DNA from 2 places in the Streptomyces sp. NPDC028314 genome. Region 1 is predicted to be linked to the other one. Evidence: riboswitches for the same ligand, from Rfam matches in the RefSeq annotation. Region 1 holds a riboswitch; the other holds the start of a gene.
What was found. A riboswitch is a leader RNA that binds a small molecule or an ion and turns the genes downstream of it on or off. The one in region 1 is predicted to bind ZMP and ZTP.
Positions count from the first base shown of each region.

Region 2: another riboswitch for ZMP and ZTP. It lies ahead of ACZ4TG_RS15625 (bifunctional 5,10-methylenetetrahydrofolate dehydrogenase/5,10-methenyltetrahydrofolate cyclohydrolase); the one in region 1 lies ahead of ACZ4TG_RS27630 (serine hydroxymethyltransferase).

Region 1 is NZ_JBVHTP010000013.1:71,785-78,652, forward strand. It holds gene ACZ4TG_RS27620 (2'-5' RNA ligase family protein) at 28-624, opposite strand; gene trpS (tryptophan--tRNA ligase) at 710-1,723, opposite strand; gene ACZ4TG_RS27630 (serine hydroxymethyltransferase) at 1,999-3,267, opposite strand; ZMP/ZTP riboswitch at 3,302-3,392, opposite strand; gene rocD (ornithine--oxo-acid transaminase) at 3,502-4,707, shown strand; gene ACZ4TG_RS27640 (glutathionylspermidine synthase family protein) at 4,824-6,020, opposite strand; gene ACZ4TG_RS27645 (hypothetical protein) at 6,028-6,330, opposite strand; gene ACZ4TG_RS27650 (hypothetical protein) at 6,454-6,868, shown strand, end outside.
Region 2 is NZ_JBVHTP010000006.1:29,705-36,572, forward strand. It holds gene ACZ4TG_RS15610 (vWA domain-containing protein) at 1-355, shown strand, start outside; gene ACZ4TG_RS15615 (RNA polymerase sigma factor) at 370-1,956, opposite strand; gene ACZ4TG_RS15620 (methyltransferase domain-containing protein) at 2,181-2,942, opposite strand; ZMP/ZTP riboswitch at 3,022-3,115, shown strand; gene ACZ4TG_RS15625 (bifunctional 5,10-methylenetetrahydrofolate dehydrogenase/5,10-methenyltetrahydrofolate cyclohydrolase) at 3,262-4,107, shown strand; gene ACZ4TG_RS15630 (MAB_1171c family putative transporter) at 4,221-5,405, opposite strand; gene ACZ4TG_RS15635 (NAD(P)/FAD-dependent oxidoreductase) at 5,405-6,868, opposite strand, start outside.

The DNA.
Region 1 (6,868 bases):
CGCGCTCCAGGCCCTGCGGCCGCTCCGCTACGAGCGGCGTACGGACGTACCGGCCGCTTCGTCGGTGGGTGAGCCCTGCTGCGCCGGGACGCCGGTCGGGCCCGTGCCGAAGGGGTACTCGCGCAGCTTGCGCCAGACCCCGTCCGAGCCCTGCTCGTAGAGCGCGAAGCCCTCGCACAGCCACTCGGCCGAGTACCCGGCGAGGCTGCTGAACGCCACGTCCATCGCCTCGTCGGAGATCCCGTGGGCGACCGTGACGTGCGGGTGGTACGGGAAGGCCAGCTCCCGGCTGAGCGGACCGCCGGGGTCCCGGACCTGGCTCTGGAGGCGGGTGCAGCCGGAGCCGCCCTCGACGACCTGGACGAAGACGACCGGCGAGACGGGCCGGAAGGTCCCGGTGCCCGCCAGCCGCATCGCGAAGGCACGGAAGGCCGCCGCCACCTCGGCCAGGTGGGCCCGGATCGCCGGAAGCCGCTCGGCCTCCACCTCGGTGGGCGGGACGAGGGTGACATGCGTGGGGATGCCGTGCGCGGCGGCGTCCCCGAAGCCGGCGCGCAGCCCCTGGAGCTGGCTGCCGTACGGCTCCGGGACCGCGATCGAAACGCCGAGCGTTACGGTCCCCACGTATGTCCTCCGTCTGTCGTGTGAAAGGGTGCTGCCGCCTCAGTGTGGAGCCAGCACCCCCCGGACCGCCAGGGCCCTCTGTCGGTCAGTGCTTGGCGGGCAGGAAACCGAGGCGGTCGTAAGCCTGCGCCAGGGTCTCGGCGGCGACCGCCCGAGCCTTCTCCGCGCCCTTGGCCAGCACGGCGTCCAGGGTCTCCGGGTCGTCCAGGTAGTCCTGGGTGCGCTGCTTGAACGGTGTGACGAAATCGACCATCACACCGGCCAGGTCCGTCTTCAGCGCGCCGTAGCCCTTGCCCTCGTACCGGGCCTCCAGCTCGGTGACGGACTCGCCCGTGAGGGTGGAGTAGATCGTGAGCAGGTTGCTGACGCCGGGCTTCTTCTCGGTGTCGAAGCGGATCTCGGCCTCGGTGTCGGTGACCGCGCTCTTGATCTTCTTCTCGGTGACCTTGGGCTCGTCGAGGAGGTTGATCAGGCCCTTGGGGGACGAGGCGGACTTCGACATCTTGATCGCCGGGTCCTGGAGGTCGTAGATCTTCGCGACCTCCTTGACGATGTGCGCGGCGGGGAGCGTGAAGGTCTGGCCGAAGCGCGTGTTGAAGCGCTCGGCCAGGTCGCGGGTCAGCTCGATGTGCTGGCGCTGGTCCTCGCCGACGGGGACGGAGTTCGCCTGGTAGAGCAGGATGTCGGCGACCTGGAGGATCGGGTACGTGAACAGGCCGACGGTGGCGTTGTTGGCGCCCTGCTTGGCGGACTTGTCCTTGAACTGGGTCATCCGGCTCGCCTCACCGAAGCCGGTGATGCAGTTCATGACCCAGCCGAGCTGCGCGTGCTCGGGCACGTGGCTCTGGATGAAGAGCGTGCAGCGCTCGGGGTCCAGGCCGGCGGCGAGCAGCTGGGCGGCGGAGAGCCGGGTGTTCGCGCGCAGTTCCTTCGGATCCTGCGGCATGGTGATCGCGTGCAGGTCGACGACCATGTAGAAGGCGTCGTGCGTCTCCTGCAGGGCGACGTACTGACGGATGGCTCCGAGGTAGTTCCCGAGGTGGAACGAACCGGAGGTGGGCTGGATGCCGGAGAGCGCGCGAGGACGGTCAGAAGCCATGGCCTCATTCTCTCAGGTGCGGGGGCGGGCTCGGGCCCTTCGCTGGCCGGAACCGTCCGGGTCCGCGGGCCCCGCGGGCCCCCGCCCCGGACGGCGCCCCGCCCGCCGTGCGGGGGCCGCCCACGTACCGGGCAGTAGTCAGGCGGCCGGATCTTGCCCCGGCCGAGCGACCGCTTTCCGGGGCGCCGCCGGACAGATCCGGCCCTCGCCGGCGTTCGAGGCGCGGATTGCGGGGCGCGGGGCGCGGGGCGGAGCCCCGCGACGCCGCCGCAGGGTCACGACAACGGGAGCCCCGGTGCCGGGAAGGCCGCCATCAGGTCGGTGACCTCGGCGCGGACGGCGGCCAGGGCCGGCTCGTCCCCCTTGGCGGCGGCCTCGACCGCGCGGGAGATCCAGTCGGCCACCACCGGCATGTGCTCCTGCGACAGGCCCCGCGAGGTGAGCGAAGGCGTGCCGATCCGGATGCCCGACGGGTCGAACGGCTTGCGCGGGTCGAACGGGACCGTGTTGTAGTTCACCACGATGCCCGCCCGGTCCAGCGCCTTGGCGGCGATCTTGCCCGGGACGCCCCGCGAGGTCAGGTCCATCAGGATCAGGTGGTTGTCCGTACCGCCCGAGACGAGGTCGAAGCCCCGCTCCAGCAGGGCGGCGGCCAGCGCCTTGGCGTTGGCGACGACCGCGTGCGCGTAAGAGACGAACGCCGGCTGCGCCGCCTCGTGCAGCGCGACCGCGATACCGGCCGTCGTCTGGTTGTGCGGGCCGCCCTGGAGGCCCGGGAAGACCGCCTTGTCGATGGCCTTCGCGTGCTCCTCACGGCACATCAGCATCGCGCCGCGCGGACCGCGCAGGGTCTTGTGGGTGGTGGTGGAGATGACGTCCACGTGCCCGGCCGGCGAGGGGTGCGCCCCGCCCGCGATCAGGCCCGCGATGTGCGCGACGTCGGCCACCAGGACCGAGCCCGCCTCCTTCGCGATGGAGGCGAAGGCCTCGAAGTCGATCGTGCGGGGCAGCGCCGTACCGCCACAGAAGATGATCTTCGGGCGTTCCGCGAGGGCCAGCTCGCGCACCGCGTCGTAGTCGATCCGGCCGGTCTCCGCCGAGACGCCGTACTGCACGCCCCGGAACCACGAGCCCGTCGCCGAGACGCCCCAGCCGTGCGTGAGGTGGCCGCCCATCGGCAGGGCCATGCCCATCACCGTGTCGCCGGGCTTCGCGAAGGCCAGGTAGACGGCCAGGTTGGCCGGAGAGCCGGAGTACGGCTGCACGTTCGCGTGGTCCACGCCGAACAGGCCCTTCGCCCGCTCGACGGCCAGCGCCTCGACGCGGTCGATGTTCTGCTGGCCCTCGTAGTAGCGGCGGCCCGGGTAGCCCTCGCTGTACTTGTTCTGCAGGACCGTGCCGGAGGCCTCCAGCACGGCGGCGGACACGTAGTTCTCGCTGGGGATCAGCCGCAGGGTCTCGGCCTGCAGTACTTCCTCCGCCTCGACGAAGGACGCCAGCTCGGGGTCGGTCGCGAAAAGGGCGGGATGGCGGCGCGCGGTCATGGCGGCTCCTCCGGGGTCGATGTCGTCTTCGTCCCCGCGAGGCCCAGGCGAGCGGCCGTGTATGCGGTCGTGCGCGCACGGCTCCCCCGGAGTTGGTTCTCCGTACGCCAGTCGCCGTGCGTGGGGCCCACCTTAGCGGGCACGCCACGAGAAAGGTTTCTCCGTCCGCATCGCGAGCGAGGATGGAAAGTGACGCCACCCTCGTCACAGGCCTGACGGACGATCGGAGACCCCGTGTCGAATACTGCTGATGCCATCCGCTCCGCCGACGCGCACAGCGCGCACAACTACCATCCCCTGCCCATCGTCGTCGCGTCGGCGGAAGGCGCGTGGATGACCGACGTGGAGGGCCGCAGGTATCTCGACATGCTGGCCGGTTACTCGGCGCTCAATTTCGGCCACGGCAACCGCCGGCTGATCGACGCCGCCCGCGCCCAGCTGGAGCGGGTCACCCTCACCTCCCGCGCCTTCCACCACGACCGCTTCGCGGACTTCTGTACCGAACTCGCCGCGCTGTGCGGCAAGGAGATGGTGCTGCCCATGAACACGGGCGCGGAAGCCGTGGAGACGGCGGTGAAGACCGCCCGCAAGTGGGGCTACGAGGTCAAGGGCGTCCCGGACGGCCACGCCAAGATCGTGGTCGCGGCCGACAACTTCCACGGCCGGACCACCACCATCGTGTCCTTCTCCACGGACCACGAGGCCCGCGACCACTTCGGCCCGTACACGCCGGGCTTCGAGATCGTCCCGTACGGCGACCTCACCGCGCTCGCCCACGCCGTCACGGAGAACACCGTCGCCGTGCTGCTGGAGCCGATCCAGGGCGAGGCGGGGGTCCTCGTACCGCCCGCCGGCTACCTGCGGGGCGTACGGGAACTCACGCGCGAGCGGAACGTCCTGTTCATGGCGGACGAGATCCAGTCGGGCCTCGGCCGCACCGGCAAGACCTTCGCCTGCGAGCACGAGGGGGTCGTCCCCGACGTGTACATCCTGGGCAAGGCCCTGGGCGGCGGGGTCGTGCCCGTGTCCGCCGTCGTCGCGGACCGGGACGTGCTCGGCGTGTTCCGGCCCGGCGAGCACGGCTCCACCTTCGGCGGGAACCCGCTCGCCTGCGCGGTCGCCCTGGAGGTGATCGCGATGCTCCGCTCGGGCGAGTACCAGCAGCGCGCCGCCGAACTCGGCGACCACCTGCACCGGGAGCTGAACCTGCTGGTCGGCGGGGGCGCGGTGACCGCCGTACGGGGCCGCGGACTGTGGGCGGGCGTCGACATCGACCCGGCGCGCGGCACGGGCCGGGAGATCTCCGAGAAGCTGATGGAACTCGGGGTGCTGGTGAAGGACACCCACGGATCGACCATCCGGATCGCGCCCCCGCTGGTGATCAGCAAGGAGGACCTGGACTGGGGGCTGGACCAGCTGCGTTCGGTGCTCTCCGCCTAGAGCGGTCCTCCCGGACCGGGCTGCCGGACCGGGCTGCCGGACCGGGCTGCCGGACCGGGCTGCCGGACCGGGCTGCCGGACCGGGCTGCCGGACCGGGCTGCCGGGCCGGCCACGGTCAGAGGATGACGTGGGGCAGGAAACGGGCGTACTCGTCCGTGACCGGCCCCGCGGACTCCCGGATGCCCAGCCCCGCCGCTTCCTCCTCGACGACCCACGCGCCGAGCACCACCCGGTTGCCGTCGAAGTCGGGCAGCGGGGCCAGGGCCTGGAAGACGTACGTCTCGCCCTCGTCCGGGACGAACGGCTCCGCGTCCGCGCCCGCCGCGTGCAGGCTCACCCCGGCCCCCTCGCGGCCCAGCAGGGGCTTGGCCGCGTACCCGGTGGTCTCCGCGAGCTCGCGCGGGCCGTCGAGATAGGCGGGCAGCAGGTTCGGGTGCTCGGGGAACAGCTCCCACAGGATCGCCAGCAGCGCCTTGTTGGAGAGCAGCATCTTCCACAGCGGCTCGATCCAGCAGGTGGTGCCGGAGCCGCCGCCGTGGTCGTAGGTGCCGAGGACCTGCGGGCCGAACTCGTCGGTGGCCAGCCACTCCCACGGGTAGAGCTTGAAGCAGCTGCGGATGAAGCGCAGCTTCTCGTCGACGAACCGGCCGGACAGGCTGTCCCAGCCGATCTGCTCGACGGACAGGGCCTGCGTGTCCAGGCCCGCCTGCTCGGCGGTCTCCTGGAGGTAGGCCACCGTCATCAGGTCCTCGCCGAGCTCGTCGGTCTCGGAGTGCGCGAAGTGCACCGGGCCGGGAGGCAGCAGCTCGGCCTGCCGGCGCCAGCCCTCGACGAGCCGCTCGTGGAGCGAGTTCCACTGATCGGCGCCGGGGAAGCGCTCCTCCATCCAGAACCACTGCGGACTCGCCGCCTCCACCAGGGAGGTGGGGGTGTCGGCGTTGTACTCCAGCATCTTCGCGGGGCTGCCGGAGCCGTCGTAGCGCAGGTCGAAGCGGCCGTAGAGGGAAGGCTGCTCGGCGCGCCGGTGCCAGGACCCGGCGATCAGCGCGGCGAGTTTCGGGTCGGTGATGCCGAGGTCGGCGAAACGGTCCTGCTCGACGATGTGCGCGGCCGCGGCCAGGCACATGGCGTGCAGCTCCTCGACGACGTTCTCCAGCGCCTCGACCTCCGGGAGGGAGAACGAGTAGTACGCGCTCTCGTCCCAGTAGGGGCGCAGGGAGTCGTCGGGATACCGGGTCAGGGGGTAGATCAGCCCCTGCTCCTCGACGGTCTTCTGCCAGCCGGGGCGGGGCTCGATGGTGTGCCGCTGCATGGGGTGCTCAGCCGCCGGAGGAGCCGGAGCTCTTGTGGCCGCCGATGCCGCCGCGGGTGACGGCGGACTTGTCGAAGCTGCCGCCGCCCACCTTGCCGTTGGACACGCTGCCGCCGTAGTAGTAGGCGCCGTGGCCGCCGCTCTTGCACTCCTTGCTGTCCAACTTCTTCAGCGTGGAGCGGTCGGCGCAGCGCTTGTCGGGCTCGTCGCTGCTGCCGCAGGCCACGAGGGTGGCTGCGAGCAGGCCCATGCCGCCGAGCGCGACGGCGCCCGAGCGCATCCGGCGCTGGGTGGTCTTGCTGGTGTCCATCTGAGATCGCTCCCTGGGTGGCGTGGTCCCGACAGACTAGAACGGGGTTGCCGGGGGATGGAATCCAGCCGTCGTCACACCCTTGTCACGACGGTGACCTAGAGTCAGTTCGTGCTCCTTGGGATGATTTGCGCACTTGGCGCGGCGGTCTGTTTCGGTACGGCGTCGGTCCTCCAGGCGGTCGCGGCACGGGCCGCCGAGCCGGGAACGGGCTCCGGGGTGGACGTCTCGCTGCTGCTGCGGGCGCTCCGGCAGTGGCGGTACGTGGCGGGCCTCTCCCTGGACGCGGTCGGCTTCGTCCTCCAGATCATCGCCCTGCGGCACATCCCGATCTACGCGGTGGGCGCGGCCCTGGCGGCCAGCCTCGCCGTGACGGCGGTGGTCGCGTCCCGGCTGCTGCGCGTACGGCTGAGCGGGCTGGAGTGGGGCGCGGTGGGACTGGTCTGCCTCGGGCTCCTGATGCTGGGGCTCTCCTCGGGGGAAGAGGGCTCCGGGACCGGATCCCTCGCACTGAAGCTGGGCCTGCTGGGGGTGGCGG
Region 2 (6,868 bases), on a different contig from region 1:
GATGAGCGCCGCCCTGCTCGGCAAGGCGCTGGGCGCGATCGCCTCGTACGCCGAAGCCCGCGACGTACCGGCGGCACGCGTCGTGTTCTGTGACGCGGCGCCGTACGACGCGGGCTTCGTCGCACCGACCGAGATCGCGGGCCGGGTACGGGTGCGCGGACGCGGCGGAACCGAGCTCCAGCCGGGCATCGACCTGCTCCAGCGTGCGGAGGACTTCCCTCCGCAGGCGCCGGTGCTGGTGATCACGGACGGGTGGTGCGACACCCTGCGGATCCGGCGCGAGCACGCCTACCTGATCCCGCAGGGTGCCTCCCTGCCGTTCACGCCCCGGGGGCCGGTCTTCCGACTGGCCTGAGGGGCGGGGCCGGTCTAGTCGAGGTAGTCGCGCAGCACCTGGGAACGCGACGGGTGGCGCAGCTTCGACATGGTCTTGGACTCGATCTGGCGGATGCGCTCACGGGTGACCCCGTACACGCGGCCGATCTCGTCCAGGGTCTTCGGCTGGCCGTCGTTCAGGCCGTAGCGCATGGAGACGACACCCGCCTCACGCTCGGAGAGCGTGCCCAGGATCGACTGGAGCTGCTCCTGGAGGAAGGTGAACGACACCGCGTCGGCCGGCACGACCGCCTCGGAGTCCTCGATGAGGTCACCGAACTCGCTGTCGCCCTCCTCACCCAGGGGGGTGTGCAGGGAGATCGGCTCGCGGCCGTACTTCTGGACCTCGATGACCTTCTCGGGGGTCATGTCGAGTTCCTTGCCCAGCTCCTCCGGAGTGGGCTCGCGACCGAGGTCCTGGAGCATCTGGCGCTGCACACGGGCGAGCTTGTTGATGATCTCGACCATGTGGACGGGGATGCGGATGGTGCGCGACTGGTCGGCCATGGCACGCGTGATCGCCTGCCGGATCCACCAGGTCGCGTACGTGGAGAACTTGAAGCCCTTGGTGTAGTCGAACTTCTCCACGGCGCGGATCAGACCGACGTTGCCCTCCTGGATCAGGTCCAGGAAGAGCATGCCGCGGCCGGTGTAGCGCTTGGCGAGGGAGACCACGAGACGGAGGTTGGCCTCCAGCAGGTGGTTCTTGGCGCGGCGGCCGTCCTCGACGAGGATCTCCAGCTCGCGCTTGAACGCGGGCTTGTGGTCCTCCTCCTCTTCGAGCTTGTACTCGGAGAAGAGGCCCGCCTCGATGCGCTTGGCGAGCTCGACCTCCTGCTCGGCGTTGAGCAGCGGCACCTTGCCGATGAGCTTGAGGTAGTCCTTGACGGGGTCGGCGGTGGCGCCCGCGACCATGACCGTCTGCGCCGGGGCGTCGTCCTCGTCGTCGTCGGACAGGACGAAGCCCTGGGTGCCCGCGGCCTTGGGGGCCTCTTCCTCGGCCTCGTCGGCCAGGTCCTCGGCCGCCCAGTCCTCGCCCTCGACGGCGGGGGTCTCGCCCTCGTCGGCGTCCTTCGCGCCGGTCTTCTTCGCCGCGGCCGTCTTCTTGGTGGCCGTGGCCTTCTTCGCGGCGGTCTTCTTGACCGTCCGCTTCTTCGGCTCGGCGGCGGCCTCGGCCGCCACCTCCTCCTCGGTGCCGGAGGCCGACGGAGCGGATATCGCCGCCGCCGTGGCCGGGCTGGTGGCCGAGGCCTTGCGCGCGCCGATGGGGCGCGGCGCGGCGGCGGCCTTCTTGGTCACGGTGCGGGCGGGGGCGGCGGCCGCCTTGCGCGGCTTCTTCGCGGCAGCCTTGGTGGCGGGGGCCGCGCTGACGTGGAGGGCGACACCCTCCTCGTCCAGGACCTGGTTCAGGCTGCGCAGGACCCGCTTCCACTGGTCCACCGGGATGCGGCCGGCCTCGAAGGCCTGGCGCACGTCATCACCGTTGATGTGACCCTGCTCGCGGCCTCGCTCGACGAGCGTGACCAGGGCCTCCGATTCGGCGATCTCCGGAGGGAACGTACGGGACGGGCTGAGCGACACAAGGAGCCTCTCGTTGCGAACAGATAAGGGGTGGGCCGGACATCATCGCGCGAACTCGGGAAACAGACCCGAGGGGGGTCTGTATTCCGGGCCGCGCGAGGACACCTGTCGGTTCATCGCATGCCCGAGTCGATTCGTTACGCGCTGAATTGAGTGACCTGCGCCACGCTGTGGCGGCGCAACCGATCCGGCGTGGATCCGTCCGCCCTCCTCCGCCCGTTCCCTCAGCCCGTTTTGCGGGCCTCGATGAGGAAGCGGGAGGTGTGCGCGACGAACGGGCCTTCGCGTTCGATCCGTTCGTGCAGCTCGCGCAACCGGTCCCGGTAGTGCCCGACCGTGAAGCCCGGCACCATCCAGATCACCTTCCGTAGAAAGTAGATCACGGCTCCGATGTCGTTGAACTCCGTCCGCAGTCGTTCGGAGCGCAGATCGACGACTTCCAGGCCCGCCTCCCGAGCCTGCGCGACCGCGTCGTCGGGGTGCCGGCCGCGCCTGACCTCCTCCGGCTGCGGGCCCAGGAAGTACTCCACGAGCTCGAAGACACTGGCCGGACCGACCTGCTGCGAGAGGTACGTACCGCCCGGGCGAAGGACCCGCGCGATCTCCTCCCACCAGATGGTCACCGGGTGCCTGCTGCAGACCAGCTCGAAGGCCCCGTCGCCGAACGGCAGCGGCGGTTCGTCGGAGTCCGCGACCACGACCGCGCCCAGCGGGTGCAGCAGCCGGGTCGCCTTGTCGATGTTCGGCGGCCAGGACTCGGTGGCCGCCATGAGCGGGGGCAGCGGCGCGGCCCCGGCGAGCACCTCGCCGCCTCCGGTCTGGATGTCGAGGGCGGAGCCGGCCCGGGAGAGGCGTTCGCGCAGCAGCCCCTGATAGCCCCAGGAAGGGCGCTGCTCGGAGGCCCGGCCGTCGAGCCAGGAGAAGTCCCAGCCCTCCACGGAGACCGATTCCGCCTCCGCGACGAGATGGTCGAAAGTACGCGTCATGTCTCGATCGTCCCAGGTCGGGCGCCGGGCATCCACCGGGTATCGCCGGGGGGCTCCGCACGGCCGTCGACTAGAGTGGGCGGCGGGCCGTGACTGGCGTTCGGGTGGATCACCACCGGGGAGCGGCCCGGCGTACCCCCGTACGTCGACTGCCGCGCGCCTGGGCGAACCGCGATCCCGCAGCGACGCTCAGGAGACCCCTATGACGACTGCCCAGACCGATCAGGCACAGGCCGATCAGGCACAGGCCGACCAGACGCAGGCCGACCAGACGCAGGCCGACCAGGCCCGCACCGGCCAGGGCCGGACCGCCCGCCTCATGGACGGCACCGCCCTCGCCCGCCGCATCTCGGAGCAGACGGCCGCCCACGCGGCGAAGCTCACCGAGCGCACCGGCACCGCTCCCTGTCTCGCGACCGTGCTGGTCGGCGAGGACCCCGCCTCGGTCACCTACGTCCGCATGAAGCAGAACCGCTGCGCCAAGGCCGGGATCACCTCCCGCCACGTGGAACTCCCGGCGGAGACGACCACCGAGGAGCTCGTCGCCGCTATCACGGCCCTCTCCGAGGACCCCGAGATCAGCGGCATCCTGCTCCAGCACCCGGTCCCGCACCACATCGACGAGCGCGCCGCCTTCGAGGCCATCGCCCCCGGCAAGGACGTGGACGGTGTGACCATGCACTCCTTCGCCGCCATGGGCTTCGGCCTGCCGGGCTTCGTCTCCTGCACCCCCGGCGGCATCATGCGCCTGCTGGAGGCCTACGACGTGGACCTGACCGGCAAGCACGCGGTCGTCGTCGGCCGCAGCGCGATCCTGGGCAAGCCCGCCGGGATGCTGCTGCTGGAGCGGAACGCCACCGTCACCTACTGCCACTCCCGCACCCGGGACCTGCCCTCGATCGTGCGCCAGGCCGATGTGCTGGTCGCGGCCGTCGGCAAGGCCGAGTTCATCCGGGGCGAGGACATCAAGCCGGGCGCCGTGGTCCTGGACGCGGGCTACAACGAGGGCAACGTCGGCGACGTGCACTTCGAGTCGGCCGCCGCCCGCGCCTCGCTGATCACCCCGGTCCCCGGCGGTGTCGGCCCGATGACCATCGCCGTGCTCCTGGAACAGACCGTCCGGGCGGCCGCCGCCCAGGCCGGGCTGGACCTCGCGGACCTCTGACCCCGGCCGCTGCCGACGACGTACGACGTACGACGAACGCCCCGGGCCCTTCGGTCCGGGGCGTTCCGCGCCCCGGCCCGCGCCCCGGCCGGACCGCGACCCGGCGCCGGCGGTCAGCGGCCGACCGCCGCCCCGCGGCGGAACTCCGCCACGATGGGCGAGGACCGGAACTCCCGGGCCAGGGCGGCCAGCGGCTGCGGGGCCGGCCGGGGCGGCGCCGGATGCCCCGGCCCGGGGCGCGCGGCCGTACCCGCCCGGTCGGCGGCCGCCCGGCGCCGGCAGGCGGCCGCCAGCATGGCCGCGTCGGCCACCACCGAAGCCGCCGGACCGGTCAGGCCCTGCGCGCACGCGGCCTCGTACGCGGCGTCGCGCACGGCGGGGTCGAACCAGGACGCGAGGGCCAGCAGCCCGTCGTCGATCACCGACTCGCGGTGGATCAGCCGGATCCCGACCGGCGACCACCACGTCAGCGGCACGGTCGTCACGCTGGCCGACGCGAAGCCGCGCAGCGCCCGCCACAGCGGGCGCAGCCGCCGGTACTGGCTGAAGTCCCGCCAGGCCGCCGAGGCGCCGACCAGCGGCACGAGGAAGCCGGCCCCGACCATCAGGGCCGCCGCCGAGGCGAACGGCGGAGCCGCGTACGTGGACAGCCAGTCCCAGTCCCGGCCGGTCCAGCGGGCGCCCACCGCCGCCCACTTCGCGACGAGGTAGCCGATGTCGAGCAGCCCGCCGAGCATGAGCAGCGCCAGCCCGGTGCGCAGCGGCCGCAGCGAGCGGTCGACCCTCAGCATCCACTTCCAGCACAGGGTGCTCAGCGCGGTACTGCCCACGGTGTGCGCCAGCAGGTAGCCGATGATCATCTCGCGCAGCCAGGGCGTGCCGGCGTAGTACGTGTCGAAGTCGCGGAGCCGTTCCACCGGCGCGTCACCGGCCACGAACAGCACGTTGAGCAGGAGCGTGACGGCCGTGAACGCGGCCACCGTCAGCCGGGTGGCCCGCCGCACGCTCTCCGGCGGGCCGCCGGCCCACTGGAGGATCAGCGCGATGCAGGCGCCGGAGAACGCGGTCAGGACGCTGTACACCAGCGGGGCGGCGCAGTTGACGACCCCGGTGACTTCGTTGACCCAGGCGATCGTCGGCGGCGCCGCCAGCGCCATGAGCAGGCAGCCGACCGCCAGCACCGCGCACACCGCCCGCATCAGCGGCTGGTCCCGGGCGCGGCGCAGCGCCGGCAGCTTGATCAGCAGCGCCAGCGCCATGACCGCCCCCGATCCGTAGAGGATCAGGCCGTTCTCCATCAGGGGTGGCGGACGGGGTCGGCGGGGGTGCTCCCGCGGTCGTTCCGGCTGCCGGGGTCGTCCTGGCCGCCGGAGTCGACCGCGGGCTGCTTCCCGGGCCCGCTACCGGCCCCGTCGAGCCCGGCGATGGTCCGCTCGGCAGCGGTGAGCGGGGCCGCCTTGTGGGCGCTGCGGTCGGAGGCCCGCAGCACCCGCCAGAGCACGTCCGGGCGGAACCAGTGGGTGGGCGGGCTGGTCATGGTGATGACCTGGAAGAACGCGGCGGTGAGCGCCTCCTGGGTGGTGGCCCCGGTCATCAGCCGGCTCACGTACCGGGCCACCAGCCGTGCCCCCGGCTTCGGCTTCATGCCGGTGGCGGTCGCCTGCGGGTAGAGCATGTCCTGCGAGGTGGCGAGCTCCCAGGCGGTGGCCACCTGCGGGGCGAGCGCGCGCTGCGCCGCCCGGCCCACGGCGGGCTGCGCCAGCCCCTTCGCGCGCAGCAGGCCGCGTACGGCGAGCAGCCCCTGGGCGGCGACCGTCATGCCCTGCCCGTACAGCGGGTTGAAGGTGGCGACGGAGTCCCCGACGGCGAAGAAGCCCTCGGGCAGGTCGGCCTTCTCGAAGAAGACGCGGCGGTTGGCGGTGCCCTGGGTGACGGCCACGTCCGTGAGCGGCTTCCTGCCGTCCAGCAGTTGCCCGACGATCGGGTCCCGCAGGTCCTTGGCGAACGGGACGAACGCGTCGGGGTCGGCGGTCGGCTGGCCGCCGCGGGTGCCCGACAGGGTGGCCTGCCACTGGCCGTTCTCGATCGGGACGATCGTCGCGGTGCGGCCGGGGACGGGCACGCGCGGGTCCGACTGGACGTTGACGATGGGGAAGCCCATCGCGTGGGCTCCGGCGGGCGCCTCGAAGATCCGGGTCGCGTAGACCAGGCCGGAGTCGACCTCGGCCTGCTCGATGGGCCCCACGCCCAGTTCCTGGAGCCAGGTCCGGGCCCGGGAGCCGCGCCCGCTCGCGTCGACGACGAGGTCCGCGGCCACCAGCCGGCCCTCTTCCTCCGGGGTGTCGACCCGGACTCCGGTGATCCGCGCCGCCGTACCCTCCAGGGCGCGCACCCGGCTCTGCTGGAGGGTGCTCACGCCCTTCAGGCCGGTGACCCGGGTCCGGACCACCGAGTCGAGGAGGTCGCGGCTGCAGGAGATGTTGAACTGCTTCTCCCCGCAGCGCGGGATCCAGCCCTCGGCGGCCTTGGTGACGAGCTCGGTGGGCAGGCTGCGGCGCAGGGCGCCCGCCGCCGTCCAGTCCTCGACGATGCCCGGCAGGATCTCCTCGATGGCACGCGCCCCGCCCGACCACATGACGTGCACGTGACGGCCCTGCGGGAGGCCGCGCCGGGGCGCCGGGCCGTCGGGCAGCGTGTCGGCGTCGATGATCGTGACCCTCGCGTGCTCGGCGAGGACGGCCGCGGCGAGGAGGCCGGCCAT